Regions from separate parts of the Streptococcus downei MFe28 genome, predicted to be linked through region 2. Evidence: predicted binding sites of a transcription regulator. Region 2 holds the regulator's gene; the other holds the start of a gene.
What was found. The regulator CtsR, encoded in region 2, represses protease genes until heat stress. The targets are predictions, from matches to a motif close to TTGGTCAAAAAAGGTCAAANA.
Positions count from the first base shown of each region.

Region 1 (4,214 bases), 2.0 Mb from region 2:
TAAGGGATAATATCTTCCATTTATTTAGTCTATCATTTAGCAAAAAGTGAGCAAAAAGCGCTAGCCACAAGGGATTCGTAAACAAAATAATTGAGGACATTGACGATGAAAGCCCTTTTGCCATAGAAAGATTTAAAAATCCCATTGTTCCGGCTGTTTGCAATAGTCCGATACTTATAACTAATAAAATTCCTTTTTTTATACTTCCTTTGCTTCTAGGTATTATTTCAGATATTCCTTTTGTTAAAATTGTGAATACTAACATTAGGAGACCTGCAATAATAAAACGCCAACTTCCAATTAGAAAGGGAGGAGCACGATTAATAGAAATCAAATATTTCCCAGTTGGAAAAGACGAACCCATAAATATAGTCGTCAATATAATACTAAATAAGAACGAGTTCTTAGATGATACTTTAAAAACCACTAGTTTTCCTCCCATCTTTACAATCCATTATCAAAAAGATATAATAAGAGAAAATAATTGCTCCTATTAGAGATATTTTATATCTCTAATAGAGAGTATATTACTATTGGAGGTAAATGTCAATATGAAACTATCATCTGGTTGGGAACAATCTGTTTATGTTTTGCTAATACTTTCACAATTACCTGATAAGCAGACAATGAATTCCCAATTGCTAAGCGAAAGGTTAGGAACATCCCACTCATACTTAAAAAAAATCATAAAACTGCTAGTTAATGAAGGATTAATTACTTCGGTTCCAGGAAAATTTGGTGGATTTTCTTTAGCGAAGCCATTAAAAGAAATTACTTTTTATGATGTATTTGTAGCAATTGAGGGAAGGGGAAAAATATTTGCTAGTCAACAATTATTGAAAAAATTCCTAGGTGAAAATGAAGGTAAAAAAGCTCAAAAATGTGCGGTTACAGACTCGCTTGATGCAATTGAGGATACATTGGTTACGACACTTTCTTCAATTACTCTAGCTCAGGTCTTCGACCAAATAAGCTCAAATTATAGCTTGGCAGAATTAAGAGATTGGGTGAAAATAAATGCCTAACATAAGTAATATAGCGGTTTGATTTAGGAATCGGATTAGGCAAGCTTCAAAACAGTCTAGCAGACTGTTTGAGGCTGGGGATAGAGAAAACTCTGCCTTCTACTCGGTTCATCAAGACGCGTTAACGATGGCCTAACCTAAATTCCAATTGCTATATCTTCCAATTATCTTTTCTCTATTTGCCCAAAAATTGATTCATATTTGTGGGAATATTTCCAATTCCGTCCATTGCATTTACTTATATATTCTTACAAAAGAACAACAGGGTCAGCGAGCTTCTATATCTTCAATTAAAGAGTTACCTTAAAAATTATTTTTGTAAAGTAATATTAAAACCTTAGTCTTTTTCAAAGCCCTCAGCGAAGCCAATGCCTCTTATAGGGATGCTGTGGCTGCCTATAACAAGTTCGAAGGTACAATTAAGAAGTCAATTCATTGAGAGATGTCTCTTGATTAATAAAGAAGCAAATCAAAACCACCAGCTCAAGTTTCGAACTGGTGGTTTTGATTTAATTGATCTCGGGTTAAAAGCCTAGTGAAAAAGTTAAAGGTCCTAGAAAATCAGAATTTTCTGCCCCTTTCCCATTTTCATATGACTTTTTAACGCTCTTAGCATTTTACTTTAATTCATTATTTTCCATGATTTCATCAATGAAGCCATAATCCAAGGTTTCTTTGGCGGTCATCCAGTTGTCGCGTTCGGCATCGGCGTGAATCTTCTTGAGAGTTTGGCCTGAATTGTCAGCCAAGATTTTTTCAAGGGTTTCCCGAGTTTGCAGTAGGTGTTCAGCCGCAATAGCCATATCGGATTGCTGGGTTCCACCGCCAGTACCACCCATTGGTTGGTGGATCATATATTCAGCATGAGGCAACATAAAGCGTTTGCCCTTGGCACCGCTGGAAGCGATGATGGTTCCCATGGAAGCAGCCATCCCCATAACAATAGTTTGCACATCGGATTTAATGAAATTCATGGTGTCTACAATGGCCAAACCGGCTGAGACAGACCCACCTGGGGTATTGACATAAAGATAAATATCCTTGCTACTATCTTGGGCATCCAAGAAGAGCAACTGGGCAATGATGGAGTTGGCCATATTGTCTTCGACTGGCCCTGTCAACATGACAATCCGGTCTTTTAAAAGACGAGAATAAATATCGTAGGAGCGTTCTCCACGGCTGGTTTGTTCAATAACTACTGGAATCATAAAAATTCTCCGTTTCTTAACTTAAATCTGGACAGAAGACCAATCTATTGATTAGAGATTGGTCGCTCTATCACCGTGTCACCATTATAGCGATTTGGTCAAAAAAGGTCAAATAAAAAACTTAGGCTAAGAAAAAGAAGCTACCTTCTGAGGGAACTTCTTGCTTTATCAACTTATTTTGTTCCAAAGAGACGATCGCCCGCATCTCCCAAGCCAGGGACAATATAGCCATTTTCGTTGAGCTTTTCATCAAGAGCTGCGGTGTAGATGTCGATATCTGGGTGAGCTTCCTGCAAGGCCTTCACCCCTTCGGGAGCAGCGACTAGGCAGACAAATTTAATGTTAGCTGCCCCGCGCTTCTTCAAGGAATCAACGCCTAAGATTGCTGAGCCACCTGTCGCCAACATAGGGTCAACTAGGAAGATTTGCCTTTGGTCAATATCTTCTGGCAATTTAACCAGATATTCAACAGGTTGCAGGGTCTCTTCATCGCGATACATTCCGATATGGCCAACCTTAGCTGCAGGGACCAAGCTAACCAAGCCATCAACCATCCCAATTCCAGCCCGCAAAATAGGGACAATGGCCAATTTCTTACCAGCCAACTGCTTTTGAGTCGTCTTGGTGATGGGGGTCTGGATTTCGATATCTTCTAAGGGGAGGTCTCGAGAAACTTCGTAGCCCATCAACATGGCAATTTCATTGACCAATTCGCGAAAGACCTTGGTTGAGGTATCCTCACGACGCAAGATTGATAATTTGTGCTGAATCAGTGGATGTGAAATAACTTGAAATTTTCCCATAATGTGTCCGCTTCTGTGAAGCTTTCCACCTTTCTTCTTGTTTTCCTTTATTATAGCAAAACATCCCATAATTAGCAGGAAAATTCAGGAAATAAGCCAGCTGAGGAGCTTTTTAGAAAACCTGACTCAGGCGGTCTAGAGCCTCTTTTAGGGTAGCCTGTGGCGTTGCGACATTTAAGCGAGCATGACCAAGACCCTCTTTCCCGAAGGTGGAGCCGACATTGAGAATCAACTTGGCTTCCTCCTTGATTTTGCGGTGAAGTTCTTCATCATCCAAGCTATAGGCTGAAAAGTCCAGCCAGACCAGATAGGTTCCTTCTGGCTTCATGACCTTTATTTGAGTCTCCCTTGTCAGGCGCTCAACCACCAGATTGATATTTTCTTCCAAAACTTTCTTGAGTTCCGTTAACCAAGAGCGACCGTAGCGAAAGGCAGTTTCGGTGGTCACCAGTCCAATGGTTGGAACCTCGTGCTGATTATTGCCCAGCTGCCGTTTTTTGAAAATGGCTCTCAGTTCAGGATTTTCAATGATGGCAAAACTATTCTTAGTCCCTGCTACATTAAAGGTCTTGGTGGCACTACCTAGAATTAGGGTGAAATCCTTGAAGTCACCTAAGGTGTTGAGAGAATGATGCTTGTTCCCAAAGAGGGCCAGGTCTTGGTGAATCTCATCAGAAACCAGAATAACATTATGCTTACGGCAAAGCTCTGCCACCTTAACCAATTCTTCTGGACTCCAGACCCGGCCACCTGGATTGTGAGGACTACAAAAGACATAGACCTTGACTTGGTTTTCAACAAGGTCCTTTTCCAATTGCTCAAATTCTAATTCAAAACGTCCATTTTTCTCGACTAAGGAGTTTTCAACTAACTGGCGATTATTGAGCTTGACCGAGCGAGCGAAAGGCGGATAGACTGGGGTATTGATGAGGACCGCCTCGCCTTCCTTACTGAAGGCCTGAATGGCCACCGAAATAGCTGGTACCACGCCTTCAATCAGAACCAGAGCTTCCTTCTCAAATCCATAGCCATGCTCCTCTTTTTCCCAGGTCTGGATGGACTCTAGGACTTGGTCAGAAAAATAAGGGTAACCGTAGTCGCCACGCTGGGCATAGGCCTCTACAGCTGCCTTCATTTTAGGAAAAGGCAGGAAATCCATATCGGCTACCCAAAGAGGT
Region 1 is NZ_UHFA01000002.1:2,171,131-2,175,344, forward strand. It holds gene DYE66_RS10435 (DMT family transporter) at 1-427, opposite strand, end outside; gene DYE66_RS10440 (RrF2 family transcriptional regulator) at 552-1,025, shown strand; gene DYE66_RS10445 (ATP-dependent Clp protease proteolytic subunit) at 1,643-2,233, opposite strand; gene upp (uracil phosphoribosyltransferase) at 2,407-3,036, opposite strand; gene DYE66_RS10455 (MalY/PatB family protein) at 3,149-4,214, opposite strand, start outside.
Region 1: DYE66_RS10445 (ATP-dependent Clp protease proteolytic subunit) is a predicted target of CtsR. The motif match lies at 2,328-2,348, and genes of this name have one in related genera.

Region 2 (4,214 bases):
CATCATCAAAGAGGAGTTCAGCAAGGGCCTTGGCTAACTCGGTTTTACCAACCCCAGTTGGCCCTAGGAACATGAAGGAACCAATTGGTCGCTTGCCTGTTCGGATACCTGATTGGTTGCGCCGAATGGCACGAGAAACCGCTGAAACGGCATCATCCTGGCCAATCACGCGCTTGTGGAGTTCTTTTTCTAGATTGAGGTAGCGTTGATTATCAGCCTGGGTCATCTTCTCAAGAGGAATGCCTGAGAGTTTGCTGAGGGTCCTGAGAATATCCTCTTCCTTGACAGCGACAGGCTGGCGAACCTTTTGCTGATCCTCTTCCTGAAGCAGATCCGCAACCGCTCCTAGATTTCCTGACAAGAGGGCCTGGTCAGCAGAGCTGAGGAAGGTTGGCAGGGAACGCTTGACCGTATTTTGCACCATAGCACTGGCCTCATCCAGCAGGTCAATGGCCGAATCCGGCAAGTTCTTGCTGGTCAAATAGCGGTGGGCTGATTTGACGGCCGTTAAGACTGCCTGGTCAGAGATGGTGACATTGTGGTAGCTCTCATAGCTTTCCTTGAGTCCCAAGAGAATCTGGTAGGCAGCATCAACTGTCGGTTCTTCAATCAAAACCCTAGCAAAGCGACGGGAGAGGGCTGCATCCTTCTCAATATGCTTGGAATACTCCTCCTGGGTTGTCGCTCCAATCATGTGGAGGGTCCCTCTAGAAAGGGCTGGCTTAAGAATATTGGCGGCATCCAGGGTGCTATCAATCCCGCTGCCAGAACCCATGATGGTGTGAACCTCGTCAACAAAGAGAATGATATGGCCATCGGCCTCGATATCCGCAATGATTTGGTTCATCCGCTCTTCAAAGTCTCCCCGGAAACGGGTGCCAGCTACCACCGACATCATATCCAATTCCAAAACTCGGAAATCGGCCAGTTCGTATGGAACTTCTCCTTGGACAATCCTCTGGGCTAGGCCGTAGGCTAGAGCCGTCTTACCAACACCGGCATCACCGACCAAGACAGGATTATTCTTAGTCTTGCGGCTAAGAATTTGTAGCATGCGAGTAATTTCCTCGTCACGACCAACCACAGTCTCCAGTTGTCCTTGAGCCGCTAGATCCGTCAGGTCTCGGGTGAAGTCAGCCAGGTCTCCTGCCGTTGGCTGAGGGCCTGCCATCATATTGTTAAAGTTGCCATTGCCAGACTTCTTGGGCTTGGCCAAGTCAAAAATAGCCTTGACATCTTCCTTGGAAAAACCTGAGTAGCGCTCAATAACTTTGCGTAGGTCAATCAATCGAAGATTATCCTTGCCCTCATCTTGAAAATGAAAACCGACCTGCTCCAAAATGCGAGCCGCCAAATTATCCCGACCAAACATCATGGAGAGGAGAACGTGTTCGCTACCGACCTGAGGGGCCTTGACAGCTTCAGCAATACGAGCCGCATAGGTTAAGATTCTCTCTAGTGCCCTTGAAGCCGGCAAAATCTCTTGGCTCTTAGCCCTTTTGAGAGGCTTACGGCGAATGACCAGCATGGCCGCATCCTCATACTCATCCAAATCAATCTTATCCGCAAAGTCCATAAGTGCCAGATGAGCCACTGTCTCATCGGTGTCCACCATGGCCAAGAGCAGGTGCCAACTTTCCAAAAATTGACTCTGGTAGCGGGCCGCCTGATATTGGGCACGGCTAAATATTTCTTGCATTTTCAGGGAATAATCAGTCATCTGGATTTCCTTTTCTATCGAGGCGTTGAATAATCTTTTTCAGCATGCGGGCACGAATACCAGGAGCATCTTCTCCCAGAACCTCATCGGAGGATGAGGCCAGGATGATATTGCCCTCACGCTCACTAATAATATCTTGATCATAGAGCTGTTGAATGAGGTCATCAAAGACCTGACCACTGATGGCTTCACCGATTGAGCCTGCCAGGGCATTGAGCAGGTGGTGTTTGTCAGAAAAAGTGACCTTGGCAATGCGGATATAGCCGCCACCTCCTCGCTTACTTTCTACCACATAGCCCCGACTCTCAGTAAATCGAGTCTTGATGACATAGTTAATCTGGCTGGGCACCACATCAAATGAGTCCGCCAGATGGGAGCGCTTGAGCTCCACAATACCCGACTGGGCCAAAATATTCTTGATATATTCTTCGATATTGTCCGAAGTATTTCTTACAGGCATAAACTACCCTTCCTTATCTTTGACTAACTTTGACTATTATACCCTAAAAGGCGAAATTTTGAAAGCTAAAATCAAAGAAGGCATACGTTCTAAGCGCTAAATCACCTAATACTCAATAAGGAGCAGACACCAAGAGTGGACTTCTCCCCTAGCCAACTTTGTCTGCCAGCATTATCTACTGGACAAACCAACCTATCAGAAAATATGATAAGCCCTTCAGTTCTAGCTAATACTAGCAAAACGTCCCGTCATAAGAAGAGCTTGAAACAATTAAAAAGTGCTAGCCTCGCTACTTTTTCAACATCACACACATTGACGCAGTGGCTGATTTGTGATGATGGATTTAATGCTTTGGCATCTAGTCCATCACATACCAGCGAAGTGGCGGTAAGGTCCTTATCCCTTGCTAGGCAGGGAAGCGATAGTCATCAGTAATCCCCCAAGCAAGCCGATAATTAAATAGAGTAAGGCTAGTCTCTTTTTCTTTTGAAGCTCGGCCAATTCTTGACTCCTTGGTGCTGGATAGTCCCTACGTTGAACAAAATAATGGTGAAGGCCAACAATGCCACCCCGACCAGACGCCGATAGCACCCAGATTTCAGGATGGTCCATACCTCTGGCCTGGGCATCCAATTTTATCAATTGGTAAAGTTGAATATTGAAGCTGACAAAACCTAGTAAAAAGATAGCTGCCCCGATAATTACCCACATATGACCACTAAACATAAAATCACCCCCTAAATCATTCTAATAATTTGATAAAAGATAGCTCCCATTCCTAAGAGTAGGATCAGGACGGCCAGAATAATTAGATAATCATGTTTAAAAATTAAAGCTAAAAATAGGAGTCCGAAAAATAGGAGCAAATAAAGACCTAGTAACCAGATTAAGTTTCGGTTACTGGTCACTAAATCAGTCGTTTTTTCGAGATGTTTCACCATGGCTTCATCCCCCTTAACCAGTTGATCCAGGCTCAAATGATAAAGATTGCTCAGGGCTATCAAGCTGACTATATCAGGATAGGTTTTTCCCCTTTCCCAGTTTGACACTGTCTGTCGCGATACTCCAAGGCTGTCAGCTACCTCTTCTTGAGTCAAGTCGCTAAGCAACCGTGCCGATTGTAATTGTTGACCTACCGCCATCATTACCTCTCTTTCTGATTCTATTTTCTCAGTTTCTTATCTTGCTGTCTATCAAATTCTTTTGACTTAGACTTTTTTTCTGTCAAAAGTCTTTGACAGAGCACTAAAAAAGACTAGGCTTGAAACCCAGTCTTGTCGCAACTGAACATGGATTAAAAGTTATTAGATTAGGATTAAGCTGCACAATAACTAGGAATTGAGTTCGCCTACAACCCCGTGGAAAAAGAAAAACACCAGCCCCATGCGGAACTGGTGTACATCTGCTAGGCGCAGTAGCTGATTGGCCTCTTTGCACCACTTCGTGGCACAGCAGAAGCCTAGTCGGCCTTGCGGGGGTGGTAAAACAGTCCGGTGGACTGTTTTAGCCTGACACCTTGAAATTAAAGAGTGGAGGGGGAAGGAAGGTTTTGACAAAGTCAAATCCCTTCTATCCCACTCCCTTACTTATTCAAGGCTGCAGCCATGGTTGCGGCTACTTCGTTTTCAAAGTCATTTGTGGCTTTTTCAATTCCCTCACCAACTTCGAAGCGGGCAAAGTCAACAACCTTAGCATTGACAGATTCAAGGTAGGCTTCAACGGTCTTGCTGTCGTCCATGATGTAAACTTGAGCCAGAAGGGTATATTCTTGGTCAACCTTGGTGTTGTCCAACTTGAAGCGGTCCATCTTACCTGGGATAATCTTGTCCCAGATTTTTTCTGGTTTGCCTTCAGCCTTGAGTTCAGCCTTGATGTCTTCTTCAGCTTGTGCCAAAACTTCGTCAGTCAGTTGGCCCTTAGATCCATACTTCAAGAATGGCAGGGCTGGTTTGTTAACCATAGCACGGCTTTCGTTATCTTGTTCGATCTTGTGGTTCATTTGAGCCAATTCGTCATGGATGAATTGCTCGTCCA
Region 2 is NZ_UHFA01000002.1:211,154-215,367, forward strand. It holds gene DYE66_RS01015 (ATP-dependent Clp protease ATP-binding subunit) at 1-1,720, opposite strand, end outside; gene DYE66_RS01020 (CtsR family transcriptional regulator) at 1,713-2,180, opposite strand; gene DYE66_RS01030 (hypothetical protein) at 2,577-2,906, opposite strand; gene DYE66_RS01035 (helix-turn-helix domain-containing protein) at 2,918-3,322, opposite strand; gene tsf (translation elongation factor Ts) at 3,763-4,214, opposite strand, start outside.